DNA from 2 places in the Ventrimonas sp. genome. Region 2 is predicted to be linked to the other one. Evidence: a T-box and tRNA genes for the amino acid it is inferred to sense, from the RefSeq annotation. Region 2 holds a T-box; the other holds one or more tRNA genes.
The links. A T-box is a leader RNA that pairs with one kind of tRNA and senses whether it is charged. The one in region 2 lies ahead of proS (proline--tRNA ligase), so its partner is inferred to be a tRNA-Pro.

Region 1: it has a tRNA-Pro gene. The T-box ahead of proS (proline--tRNA ligase) is inferred to sense a tRNA for this amino acid. The anticodon was not compared.

What each region holds. Positions count from the first base shown of each region.
Region 1 covers NZ_DBFCCJ010000082.1:22,314-29,253, reverse strand. Annotated here, with positions in the region: gene ACMP1L_RS13310 (transketolase) at 1-310, opposite strand, end outside; gene ACMP1L_RS13305 (TIM barrel protein) at 329-1,153, opposite strand; gene rpiB (ribose 5-phosphate isomerase B) at 1,167-1,676, opposite strand; gene ACMP1L_RS13295 (LacI family DNA-binding transcriptional regulator) at 1,757-2,767, opposite strand; tRNA gene ACMP1L_RS13290 (tRNA-Gln) at 3,031-3,102, opposite strand; gene trpS (tryptophan--tRNA ligase) at 3,296-4,357, shown strand; tRNA gene ACMP1L_RS13280 (tRNA-Leu) at 4,428-4,508, opposite strand; tRNA gene ACMP1L_RS13275 (tRNA-His) at 4,612-4,685, opposite strand; tRNA gene ACMP1L_RS13270 (tRNA-Arg) at 4,722-4,795, opposite strand; tRNA gene ACMP1L_RS13265 (tRNA-Gly) at 4,821-4,891, opposite strand; tRNA gene ACMP1L_RS13260 (tRNA-Pro) at 4,905-4,979, opposite strand; gene ACMP1L_RS13255 (metallophosphoesterase family protein) at 5,100-5,591, opposite strand; gene rdgB (RdgB/HAM1 family non-canonical purine NTP pyrophosphatase) at 5,591-6,202, opposite strand; gene ACMP1L_RS13245 (lectin like domain-containing protein) at 6,219-6,940, opposite strand, start outside.
Region 2 covers NZ_DBFCCJ010000041.1:34,515-41,454, reverse strand. Annotated here, with positions in the region: gene fba (class II fructose-1,6-bisphosphate aldolase) at 1-648, opposite strand, end outside; gene thrC (threonine synthase) at 765-2,252, opposite strand; gene ACMP1L_RS07370 (putative ABC transporter permease) at 2,455-3,480, shown strand; gene ACMP1L_RS07365 (LysR family transcriptional regulator) at 3,537-4,469, shown strand; gene proS (proline--tRNA ligase) at 4,555-5,988, opposite strand; T-box leader at 6,103-6,326, opposite strand; gene ACMP1L_RS07355 (DUF3837 family protein) at 6,499-6,807, opposite strand.

The DNA of each region.
Region 1 (6,940 bases), on a different contig from region 2:
GTCCCTGCAGTCTGGAATTGAGCTGTCTTAACGTTTTCAGTTCTTCCTTCGGGAAATATCCAAGCTCCGCTAAAACCAGATACAGCATTGGGGCGGCATGGCCTTTGCTTAAAATCAACCGGTCACGTCCTTCCATCTTCGGATGCTTTGGATCATGATTCATACAGTCAAAATATAATGTCGTCAGAATTTCCGCACACGATAAGGATCCGCCCGGATGTCCTGTCTGAATCTCATGAAGCAAATCAATCAGTTCCTTGCGAAACTGAAGGCACTTTGCTTCCAGTTCTCTTTTTCTCTCCTCTGTCATGTTCATTTCACTCCTATTCTAATATGGCATATAGTCGGTTACTTTTGGTTTGATATAATGAATAGCTTTTCCCGCCATCCAGTCCGGATTATCTCCCGGAAGAATCTCCACAGAAACCCATCCGTCATAATGAATGGTTTTCAGTGCTTCAAATACTTCATCAAAATTCAGATGCCCCAGTCCGGGTGCCAGTCGGTTGGAATCAGCCAGATGTACATATTTAACCCATTTCCCGTTTCGGATCAGGCTGTCTCCAATCCGGTCATCCTCAATGTTCATATGAAATACATCCGCATGCAGTCCGCAGTTTTCCCGCTCAACTTTAGAAAGAAGCCTAGCACCTTCATCCAAATTGTTTACAAAATTAATCTCATAACGGTTTACCGGTTCAATCAGCATCTGAACCTTTTTCGCTGCTGCCCGATCACACAATGCGCGCATGGCATCCACAAATAATTTTTCTGCCTCCTCCCGGGTCTGCCCTTCTCCTACAAAGCCCCGTGTTCTTCCTGCATTGATGATGCCGCCAAACTCCTCCGCCAGATCGATGAGATTGGAAAAGACCTGGATGGTTTCTTTTCGTTTTTCCGGATCCGGATGTGTAAAATAAAGTCCAAGATCCGCAAACACCTGGCCTGTTGTGATGCAGCTGACTTCCATATGGTTATCCTTAAGCCATTCCCGAAGCTGTTTCCGGTCAATTTCATCTGCACGCTTTAACGCCAGTTCTACTCCATCATACCCATATTCCGATGCCTTCCGGATGGACTTTTCAAACCCTCTCCATACCACAAATGCAGAATCTTTTGCATTCGCTCCCGCAATCGTTACTGCTGTTTTCACGTGACACCTCCTGTTATTTTCTTTCTCCCGGCAGGATTGCTTCCGGTTCCGGTACCTGTTCACAGCAAAGCGTTTTTTCTGCCTCTTTAATCAGCCCCAGAGAAATGTTATGACGTCCTCCTTCAAACTCTTCCTTCAGCCAGGTCTCCAGAATATCAATTGCCTCAAATTCTCCGGTGATCTTGCCGCCCAGACAGAGAATATTGGAATCATTATGCCTTCTGGTCATTTTTGCCATATAAGTATCGGTGCAAAGCGAAGCCCGAACATCTTTAAAGCGGTTTGCAAAAATACTCATGCCAATACCGGTAGAACAAATCAGGATTCCACGCACAGCCTTCCCGGTAGATACTGCTTCGGCAACCTGTGCTGCATAATACGGATAGCGGACGATCTCTTCTGTATCGGTACCTACATTTACATATGGAATCCCGTGCTCATCCAAATAGGCTGTGATGATTTTTTTCAAGCGGCATCCACCATGATCATTTCCGATGTAAATTACTTTTTTTTCTTTCTCCACGCGCTTCTTTCCTCTATTATGAAACGTTTCATTTATGTTATTATTAAAAGAATCCTGTTTTTCAGGATTCTTTTAATAATCTACTCTGCTGCATATCCCACAGATTCCCTTTGTACCATCCGTGTCTCCATCACAATATGTTTCTGTTCAGGCGGAATATCCTCTCCCAAAATTGTCTGCTTCAGCAACCGGAAAGCGGCCACTCCAACCTCATATTTGGGCTGATGGATGGTAGTAAGGGCCGGGGTACAAAGCTTTCCCATTTCAATGTCGTCGTAACCAATAACAGAAATATCTGCCGGAATCTGCAGCCCTTTTTCCTGAATGGCCTTCATGGCTCCCATAGCCATCATATCATTGGATGCAATGACAGCTGTTGGAAGCGGGCTTGTTTTCAACAATTTTTTCATCATGTTAAAACCACTGTTTGTACTGTAATCACCAAGGCTCACATAATCCTGACGATACGGAATTTTTCTGGACTCCAGACAGTCTTCATACGCTTTCATCCTGCGTCGGCTGGAGTGGGATTCCATCAGGCCTCCAAGAAAGGCAATCCGGCTGTGTCCATAACGGAACAGCAGATTCATTCCCTGAACGATCCCCACATAATCGTTTACATTGACTTCCAAAAGCCCATCATCCTCATTCACTTCACAATCCTGGATCACCAATGCCGTCTGCTGTCCCAGTTCCAGGAGTTCGCTGCGCTCCATCTGAGGCTTTACCAGGATAATTCCATCCACTCCCTTGCTGAGTAGCGCATTGATATATACCTTTTCTTTTTCTTTTTGCCGGTCGCTGTTACATAAAAATACGGTAAACCCAGCTTTACGGGCTTCATCCTCCACACCTCTTGCAAGTTCCGGATAATAAGGATTAATAATTGTCGGAATAATCAATCCAATATTCTTTGTTGTTTTTGTCCGCAGCGCACTGGCTGTCATATTATAATGAAACCTCAACTTTTTTATGGCTTTCAAAACTTTTTCCCGGTTTTCCGGCTTAACGCTTTCCCTGCCATTCAGAACATTGGATACCGTTCCAAGAGATACACCCGCCTCCCTCGCTACATCTTTTATTGTAGTCATTCGTCCCTCCTTCCGACAGTGATTTCGCAAGAAATGGAACGTTTCATTTCTTATGAAATCATAATAGCACTACGGCTTTTCACAGTCAATCGCTTTTTTCACTCTATTGTCACTTTCGTCGTAATATCTAGTATTATATCGTTCTTTTTCGTCTTTTTAACCAAATCTTTTTCCGTTATTTGTTTTATAAATGAAACGTTTCATGTTTTACAAATAAAAACAGCATCTGATCCCCTATGTGCAATGATCAAATGCTGTTTTAGCTGGGCCAGCGGGATTCGAACCCTCGAGTGCAGGAGTCAAAGTCCTGTGCCTTACCGCTTGGCGATGGCCCAATGGTTTTCACAATACAAATGCCTGTCTATTATATCCGATTACTGCGAAAAAAGCAATAGCTTTACCTTTCAAATCCACCAAAATCCCACATTCAGCGAAAGCCTTGATTCAGTTGACGTACCCCATTGAAAATATTATAATAGAAGAATCAGCGGAAGTGCCGCACAAAGAATAAAGGAGTTTACAACATTTATGAAACAGATTATCCTGACTGGCGACCGTCCTACCGGCCGCCTTCATGTAGGCCACTATGTTGGCTCATTAAAAGAACGTGTCAGACTGCAGAATTCCGGCAAATACGATGAGATCTATATTATGATTGCCGATGCACAGGCTTTAACCGACAACGCAGAACACCCGGAAAAAGTACGCGACAACATTATCCAGGTTGCCCTGGATTACCTTGCATGCGGCCTCGACCCGAAGAAATCCACCATTTTCATCCAGTCTATGGTTCCGGAGCTCACTGAGCTTACTTTCTACTATATGAACCTGGTTACCGTTTCCCGTGTGCAGAGAAACCCAACCGTAAAGGCTGAGATCCAGATGCGTAACTTTGAGGCAAGCATTCCGGTCGGCTTCTTCTGCTACCCGATCAGCCAGGCAGCCGATATCACCGCATTCAAGGCTACCACCGTTCCGGTTGGTGAAGACCAGATGCCAATGATCGAACAGTGCCGCGAGATCGTGCACAAGTTCAATTCTGTATACGGCGAGACCCTGGTTGAGCCGCAGATCATCCTCCCGCAGAACCAGGCATGCTTAAGACTGCCAGGTATTGACGGCAAAGCAAAAATGAGCAAATCCCTGGGCAACTGCATCTACTTATCTGATGAGCCAGAGGATATCCGCAAGAAAATCATGTCCATGTTCACTGACCCCAACCACCTTCGCGTGGAAGATCCGGGACAGGTGGAAGGCAACCCGGTATTCATCTATCTCGATGCATTCTGCCGTCCGGAGCACTTCGCAGAATTCCTGCCGGATTACAACAGCCTGGATGAGTTAAAAGACCACTACCGCCGCGGCGGCCTTGGCGATGTCAAAGTCAAGAAGTTCTTAAACAATGTTATCCAGGACGAGCTGGCTCCGATCCGCGAGCGCAGAAAAGCATGGGAACAGCGTCTTCCGGATGTTTACGATATCCTGGCAGAAGGCAGCAAGCGTGCAAAGGAAACTGCAGCAAAGACCCTGGCAGATGTACGTCATTCCATGAAGATCGACTACTTCGACAATGGTACCTTAACCAAATAAAAGCGGCATTCATACAATGGCCGTCAATCGCACAAAAACCCCGGTGAAACCAATCACCGGGGTTTTTCAGTGCGGGCAACAGGACTTGAACCTGCACATCGGAGATACCAGAACCTAAATCTGGCGCGTCTGCCAATTCCGCCATGCCCGCGGATATGAAATTCTGTGTGCAGCGCGGGAATGCACTGCCGCTGTAAGATCATACAGATTGGAAAAGATCCCTACGCATATCTGCATAAGGATCTGACAATCAGGGTGGATAGAGGGATTCGAACCCTCGGCCTCCAGAGCCACAATCTGGCGCGCTAACCAGCTGCGCTATACCCACCATTATGAAATTCATCTTTCACTTTCGTGAAAGAAACGAGCCTGAAGGGATTCGAACCCCCGACCCACGGCTTAGAAGGCCGTTGCTCTATCCAGCTGAGCTACAGACTCACTTTGAAAAGATAAACTTTTCAAGAGCGGGTGATGGGAATCGAACCCACGTATCCAGCTTGGAAGGCTGGTGTTCTACCATTGAACTACACCCGCATATTCAATTCAATCGGGGTGACAGGATTCGAACCTGCGACCCCCTGGTCCCAAACCAGGTGCTCTAGCCAAGCTGAGCCACACCCCGGATCACTGAAAACCTGTATGTTCATCCGCTCTCTCAGAGTGCTACTGAACAACGCGAGAGTAATTATATAATACAGGTCTTCTTTTGTCAACAGTTTTTGAAAAATTTTTTTATATTTTTTTATTCCCCTAAAAACATCATGTGATATTTCGCGGTTCCGTCATCTGCCAGGTCCATGATCATGTAAGAAGGCATTCTGCCCTCCTGTCGCGGATAGGAAAGACTGCCCGGATTTAAAAGCGTGATTCCATCCAGCTCCTCCAGATATGGGCGGTGAGTATGACCGAACATGGCAATGTCACAGCCACGATCCTTTGCTTCCTCCCAGAGGCGGTCCACATCCAGAGATACATTATAATAATGACCGTGAGTCAGAAAAGCTCGGTGCGGTCCAAGATCCAGTTCTATTTCCCGGTCCAGCGAGGAAAAGAAATCATTGTTTCCCTGTACCATTACCAGATCACAGTCCTCATCAAGCCAGTCCGCGATCACATGCTCGCTTCCCTCTGCGTCTCCCAGATGGATCAGCATATCAAACGGCTTCTCCTTCTCGATCACATCATACAGGTTTCCGTCTTTTCTGTGGGTATCACTCACGATCAGTATCTTCATCAGGCTTCCTCCTCAAAGTAATGCTCTAATTCCTTTTTCATGGCCTCCAGCGCCTTGCCGCGATGGCTGATCGCATTTTTCTGCTCCATCGTGATTTCCGCGGAGGTCATGCCGAATTCCGGAAGATAGAGGATCGGATCATAGCCAAAGCCGCCGCATCCGGCCGGTTCCATGGCAATCTGTCCCTCCATAGCTGCCTCTGTGTGCAGAACACGTCCGTCCGGAAGGACTGCTGCAATATTGCAGACAAAGCGGGCACTGCGCTCCTGGCCTTTTGCGTCTGCCAGACGGTCAATGATATTCCGGTTCTTGATCTCGTAAGAGGTATCCTCGCCCATATAGCGTGCAGAATAAATGCCCGGCTCTCCGCCAATGTAATCCACCACAAGACCGGAGTCATCTGCCAGCACTATATCACCGGTGCAGTTCCAGACCGCGCGAGCCTTGATTTCCGCGTTTTCCGCAAATGATCTTCCATTTTCCACGATTTCGGGGTCTGCCCCGGCCTCCTTCATGGAAACCACCTCACAGCCCAGATCAGCCATGATCAAGCGGATCTCTTTCATTTTTCCGGCATTGCCGGTTGCAAAGACGATTCTGTGTTTTTTCATATTTTCTCCATTCTTTCTACTGCATCACCGTATATGCTTTCAGACAGAGGTTACACTCCTGCTCTGTTTCCACCCGTTCCCATACATCACCATCTGCACTTAAATATCCCTCTCCGTCCGTGATATCCACCAGGCAGCGTCCGTCTCCTGAATCGTATTCAATCGCCATGGGATGAACTGCTCCCGGCGTATGAAGCTTCAAGGTCACAGCAAAGCGCTCTCCCGGCTTAACTTTTACCGGTTCCGCAAGCGGTATGGTGTAATAGCCCGCATACGGAAGCGTTCCGGATACCGTTCCAAGCTTCTTTTGCTTTAAGTGCCTCCAGTCTGCTGCCGGCTGGTCCGGCACGTCCGTGACGATGCCGATCTCATATTCCGTATCTGCATCCACCGCATAAAATCCGACAGCACAGATCTGCTGCATGCCGGCTGAAGCCGTATAAACATTTGCTCCCCACACATTCTCATTTCCATAGCCGATCTGCCCCAGCCATCCGCACAGATCAGTCTGATAGATCCGGTCATAATTGTCTGCCGGTTCCACATCGGAATAGAGCAGATTGGTGGTACAGAGATTGGTATCGTAATAGGAAACATAGAAAAACCCCGCTTCGCCGAATCCCGTTCCCCAGCTGTTCTCGCAAAGAAAAGCGCCATTATCCGGCGGAAGCTCCGAAAAATTTTCTGCCGGATAATCATCATCCCAGCCCACAATGACCACATCGTGGTTGGGCGGAA
Region 2 (6,940 bases):
CATGTCAGCCGGGATACCGGTACCGCCATGAAGAACTAACGGCAGGTCGCCCACCTTCTCCTTGACTGCTGCCAGAGTCTCAAAGCTTAAGCCCTGCCAGTTTGCCGGATATTTGCCGTGGATGTTGCCGATGCCTGCTGCCAGGAAGTCTACGCCCAGGTCTGCGATCATCTTGCACTCGTTCGGATCTGCGCACTCGCCCATACCGATCACACCGTCTTCCTCGCCGCCGATGGAACCAACCTCAGCCTCGATGGAAAGACCCATAGCGTGAGCAACCTTTACTAACTCTTTTGTCTTCTCTACATTTTCTTCAATGGCATAGTGAGAACCATCGAACATGATGGAGGAGAATCCTGCCTTAATGCACTTGTAGCAGCCATCGTAGGTGCCGTGGTCTAAGTGCAGTGCTACCGGAACGGTAATGTTCATTTCCTCGATCATGGCCTTTACCATAGCGGAAACCGTCTTAAATCCGGTCATGTACTTTCCTGCGCCCTCAGATACACCCAGGATGACCGGGGAGTTTAACTCCTGTGCGGTTGCCAGGATAGCCTTGGTCCACTCCAGGTTATTGATGTTGAACTGACCTACTGCATAGTGGCCTTCTACTGCCTTTTTCAGCATTTCTGTTGCAGATACTAACATGTTCAAAACCTCCGTTTTTCTATAGTTTTCCGCGCAGCCTGTCCCAAATTCAGGCCGGGGGGCATAACTGTCTTTATTATATTACAAAAACAGTTTTTTGTGAAGCAGATAACGAATTATAAGCCCAGAATCTCTGCCACAGTCTTTTCCATGTCGGCTGCGTCGCACTCTCTGTTGTGACGGATCTCTGCGTTGCGGATTTCCTCCACTGCGCGCGGGATGGCTACGCCGGATGCCTTGCACAAAGCATCGATGGACGCAAACTCATCTGTCTTTGCCTCCTTGCCGGTCACTGCCGCCATAACGCTGTGGGAGAACTTGTACGGACTTGCGGTAGACGCAATAACCGTTGGGGTCTTGTCTCCGGTCTCTGCCACATATTTTTTATATACGCAGGAAGCCACACCGGTATGTGTATCAATGATATATCCGGTCTCATCAGCCAGGTGTCTGATACCTGCGGCATTCTCTGCCTCGGTTGCATAACCGCCCACAAAATCCTTCATGAAGGCTTTCATGGAATCCGTAACCGTATAAGCGCCCTTGGTGCTTAAATCTTCCATCAGCTGCCTGTTGGCTGCTGCATCACAGCCGGTGCTTAAGTAGATCAGGCGCTCTAAGTTGCTGGAGATGAGGATATCCATGGACGGGGAATTGGTCAGGATAAACTCTCTCTTGCGATCGTAAGTACCGGTCTTGAAAAAGTCATACAGGACTTTATTGTCGTTAGATGCACAGATGAGGGTTTTGATCGGCACGCCCATCTGTTTTGCCAGGTATGCAGCCAGGATATTGCCGAAGTTTCCGGTCGGAACAGTCACATTGATAAGATCACCGTTCTGGATTTCTCCGTTCTGCACCAGCTTGGCGTAAGCATAAACATAGTAAACCACCTGCGGAACCAGACGGCCGATGTTGATGGAGTTTGCAGAGGAAAGCTGGAAGCCCTTTGCAGCCAGCTTTGCAGCAAACTCTTTGTCACCAAAGATCTTCTTTACGCCGGTCTGCGCATCATCGAAGTTGCCGTGAATGGAAACAACGGCGGTATTGGCTCCTTTCTGGGTCACCATCTGCAGCTCCTGAACCTTGCTGACGCCGCCCTTCGGATAGAAGACAATGATGCGGGTTCCCGGTACATCCGCGAAACCTGCCATAGCTGCCTTTCCGGTATCTCCGGAGGTTGCAGTCAGAATGACAATTTCATTCTCTACATGATTCTTCTTTGCAGAGGTAGTCATCAGATACGGAAGAATGGACAGTGCCATATCTTTGAACGCAATGGTGCTTCCGTGGAAGAGTTCCAGATAATAGGCACCGTCTGCCTTGACAAGCGGAGCAATCTCCTCCGTGTCAAACTTGCTGTCGTAAGCGTGATCGATGCAATAGCGCAGTTCTTCCTCGGTGAAATCTGTTAAGAACTGTTTCATAACACGGTAAGCAGTTTCCTGGTAACTCATGCCTGCCAGCTCTTCCATCGTTACATCCAGTTTCGGGATTGAAGTCGGCATAAACAGGCCGCCGTCATCAGCCAATCCTTTTAAGATTGCCTGAGATGCAGTCAGTCCGCTCTCTCCGCCTCTTGTGCTCTGATATGTTAAATTCATAGCTCTCTTTCCTTTCTCCCATTTCAGAATACATTTTTGTGCAGCTGCACATGTAACTATATTTTTGTTGATTGTAGCACAGACCAATATCCTTTGTCCATGCTTTCTTTTGCAAACAAAAGCCTCTGAAGGCATATTGAAGGTTTTTTCCGGATATGCTAAACTAAGATAAGTTGTTGATTCGCAAAAGAGGATTTCGATCATGTACACATACGCCTGGTATCACTGGCTTACTTTCTTCTATATATATTGCTTCTTCGGCTGGATTTTTGAATCCACCTATGTTTCCTTAAAGCAGCACCATTTTGTCAACCGCGGCTTTCTGAGGCTTCCCATGCTGCCTCTGTATGGCACCGGAGCCGTCATGATGCTGTGGGTATCCCTTCCGGTCAAGGACAATCTCCTTCTGGTCTACTGCTCCGGTGTGGTGGCAGCCACCCTGCTGGAATATGTAACCGGCTATATTATGGAGCGTCTGTTCAAGGTCCGTTACTGGGATTACAGCAGTCAGAAGTTCAATCTTCATGGTTACATCTGCCTGACCTCTTCCATTGCCTGGGGCTTCTTAACCATCTTTATGACCGAGATCATCCACAGGCCCATTGAACGTTTTGTTCTGAATCTTCCGCCGTCACTGGAATGGTGCCTGCTTGGGATCGTGAGCGGATGCTTTGTCATGGATACCATCCAGTCCACCAGAGAGGCTCTCAGCCTGGCAAAGACTCTGGAATCTGTTTCTAAGCTGCGTGCTGACCTGGAAGAAATGCAGGTACAGCTTGCTCTCCTGAAGGCCGAGACCGAACAAAATATCGAAAACGCGAAGGAGGAGCTGCGCGCGGCCGTGGCCGAAAATGTAGAAGCACACAAAGAGATGGTATCCGCACGCAGGGAGGCTCTGGAAGAAGCTGTTGCTGCACGCAGGGAAGAACTGGCCGAGGCTGTCGAAGCTCATAAGGAAGCTGTTGCCGTACGAAGGGAAGAGCTGTCTGAGGCTGTCGAAGCCCATAAGGAAGCTGTTGCCACACGCAGGGAAGAGCTGGCCGAGGCTGCCGCTGCACGCAGGGAGACTCTGGCGGCACGTATCAGCACGCTGAACGAGAAGATGGCAGACACAACCCGCCTCTTAAACAATAAAAAATCAATACTCCGCCCGTCCATCCTGCGACGTAATCCAACTGCTGTATCCCGGCGTTTTGCCAATGCCTGGAAGGAGCTTTTTAAAGAATAATTGTGACTGTGAAGGTACTGAACAGTTACGAATAATTCCATGCCGGAGGCACTTTTATGGATTTAAAACAGATTGAATACATTGTAAAAATTGATGATGAACACAGCATCACCCGCGCGGCGGAAAAGCTGTTCGTAACCCAGTCCGCCTTAAACCAGCAGCTTCTGCGGCTGGAGAAGGAGCTTGGGGCACCGCTTTTTCACCGCAGCAAGATAGATATGCGCCCCACCGAGATCGGACAGGTTTATCTGGACAATGCCCGGGAAATCCTGCGGATCAAGCAGCGCACCTACAACCTCATAAATGACATGACAGATGCCAAGAAGGGCCGCCTTTCCATTGGCTTCACGCCGGGCCGCGGCAGTGAGATGTTTACCCACGTTTACCCCGCATTTCACCAGGCTTATCCGAATGTTGTCGTTGAGCCTCATGAGCTTAGCGTACACCGCCAGCAGCAGATGATCACCCAGGGCAACCTGGACATCGGATTTCAGACACTCTCGGAGCGGCAGCGCAACGACAGCGAATACATAAAGCTTGGCGAAGAGGAGATTTTTCTTCTGGTGCCCAGCATTCATCCCGCTGTGGAGGAACTGACGGCTGCACAGGCAGCAGCTGATCAGCAGGGTCAGCTGACCGGGCCTTACCCCACCGTCAGCCTCGCCCGCTTCCAGTATGAGCCCTTCGTCCTGATGTACAAGGAGTCCACTATCCGGGCCATCACCGATGAGATTTTCCGAAAATCCGGTTTTACCCCAAATGTTCTTTTTGAAACTGCCAGCAACAATACTGTACTCTCCATGATCGAGGCAAACCTCTGCTGCGGCGTAGTTCCTGAACACTATGTACGCAGGCTGCCAAAGGGAATCAGCTGTTTCTCATTTGCATCCCATCCGTCCTGGGACATTGTAGCCAACTACCGCAAAAACGGATACTTAAGCGAAGCCGCTAAATACTTTATTGAACTGGTCCGCGCCTTCTGGGCCTGACAACATCAGCAAAAACGAAAAAGGTCCGGGAAAGACCGCCGAACAGGCGCTTTCCCGGACCTTTTTACCGATTTCATATAAAATTTTAGTATGCTCTGCCCCAGTAAACCATCTTCTTGGCCGGCTTGCCGCAGCATACGCACTTATCGGAGAGATTCTCCTGTGCAAACGGCATGCAGCGGGAGGTCGCAGCTGTATCTTCTTTGATTTTGTCCTCGCAGGCCTGATCGCCGCACCACATAGCTTTTACAAAGCCCGGCTTCTCGTTGATGGTTTTTACAAACTCATCGTAGGTGGTTGCAACGTAGGTGTGAGAATCGCGGTGTGCTCTTGCGCGCTCCAACATATCACTCTGGATAGTGTCTAAGAGCTCGCTTATCTTGGCTTCGATCTCGTCTAAGGAAACCGTGATCTTCTCATGAGTATCACGGCGGACCAGAACTGCCTCGTTGTTCTCGATATCTCTCGGTCCGATCTCCACACGTACCGGAATTCCGCGCATCTCAGACTCACTGAACTTCCAGCCCGGGCTCTTGTCAGAATCATCTACTTTTACGCGGAAGTTGGAAAGAACGTCTTTCAGTGCAAATGCCTTGTCCAGAACGCCCTCTTTCTGCTGCTGGATCGGCACGATCACAACCTGGGTCGGAGCGATTCTCGGCGGCAGCACCAGACCGTTGTTATCACCGTGTACCATGATGATCGCACCGATCATACGGGTCGTCATGCCCCAGGAAGTCTGATGAACGTACTGCAGAGTATTGTCCTTTGCTGCATACTGGATGCCGAATGCCTTTGCAAAGCCGTCACCAAAGTTATGGCTGGTTCCGGACTGCAGTGCTTTTCCGTCATGCATCAGGGACTCGATGGTGTAGGTAGCCTCTGCGCCTGCGAATTTCTCTTTATCAGTCTTCTGACCGCGGATTACCGGAATAGCCAGCACCTGCTCACAGAAATCTGCATAGAGATTCAGCATCTGGATGGTTCTTGCCTCTGCTTCCTCTGCGGTTGCGTGAGCGGTGTGCCCCTCCTGCCATAAGAACTCTCTGGAACGCAGGAACGGACGGGTGGTTTTTTCCCATCTGACTACAGAACACCACTGGTTGTATACCTTCGGCAGGTCACGGTAAGAGTGGATATCCTTTGCATAGAAATCACAGAACAGAGTCTCTGAGGTCGGGCGCACGCACAGACGCTCCTGAAGCGGCTCCAGGCCGCCGTGGGTTACCCATGCAACCTCCGGCGCAAAGCCTTCCACATGATCTTTTTCTTTCTCCAGAAGGCTCTCCGGAATGAAGAGCGGCATATATACATTCTGAACTCCGGTTTCCTTAAAGCGGCGGTCCAGCTCATGCTGGATATTCTCCCAGATTGCATAACCAGCCGGTTTGATGACCATGCAGCCCTTTACGCTTGCGTAGTCACACAGCTCTGCTTTTTTTACCACATCCGTATACCACTGGGCGAAATCCTCGTCCATGGATGTGATGGCTTCTACTAATTTCTTATCCTTTGCCATGATAACTCTCCTTTATTTTTAATGAAAAAAAGTGCGCTTCCTCGCGACGCATTTTATTTCATAGGACGTAATTTCCTATGAAATAAAAAATCATCCGGTCCTCTGCCATTTCTGACAAGGGACCGAATGACCAGATAAATTCGGCGGTACCACCCTGATTAGCGCTGCAATGAATGCAGAATCGCTCACTCTATGCTCCGTTAACGCCGGAAACTACGCTGCAGTTCACTGCAGGACTCCAAGGCCGGTTCAGCTTCCAGGGACATGACGGCCTTGCACCAGATAGCCATCTCTCTGTGATGTAATGTCTGCTTACTAATCCTCTTCACTGTCGTTTTCTCTTGCTTGATTTTAAGCCATTTTCCGCACTTTGTCAAGGGAAGCTGAACTTTCCTTTTTCCATGTTATGTGAAATTGTTATCAGTTTTTTGTGAAACAACGATATGTGAAAATAGAGGAAGGCGGTCTCATTCACTTCCGGACCTTTATTCAGCTTTGTAGCTCAAATTTTTATATTGATTCGTACCCCATCTGAAGCGTGATGGCCGCATCTTCCGTCACTTCATCGTTGTCGAACCAGGTGTAGCTACGGACAATTTCGGATAGATTGCCGTTTTCTGCGTCGTAGACCTGTTGTGGAATGCTCTCGATGAGTTTTCCCAGGTTATCGCCCGCTTTCACCTCCGGCATGGGCTGGCCTGCTTTTTTGTACAGCATGCCGATGGCACATGTTACTTCACAGGTATTGATAAGCCGGGACGGCGGCGTAAACAGGGTTGATTTCAGTTTTACAGACTGAACGGTTAATTCATAAACCATAATGGATTCCTCCTCTTTTTTCCAGTTTCAGTATACTGTAATTTCCCCGCTGGTGCAATTTGATTCTCCTATGAAAAATTGAATGTTAAAACAGAAAAGACGGCGCTGCTCAAAATAGGGCAGCACCGTCTTT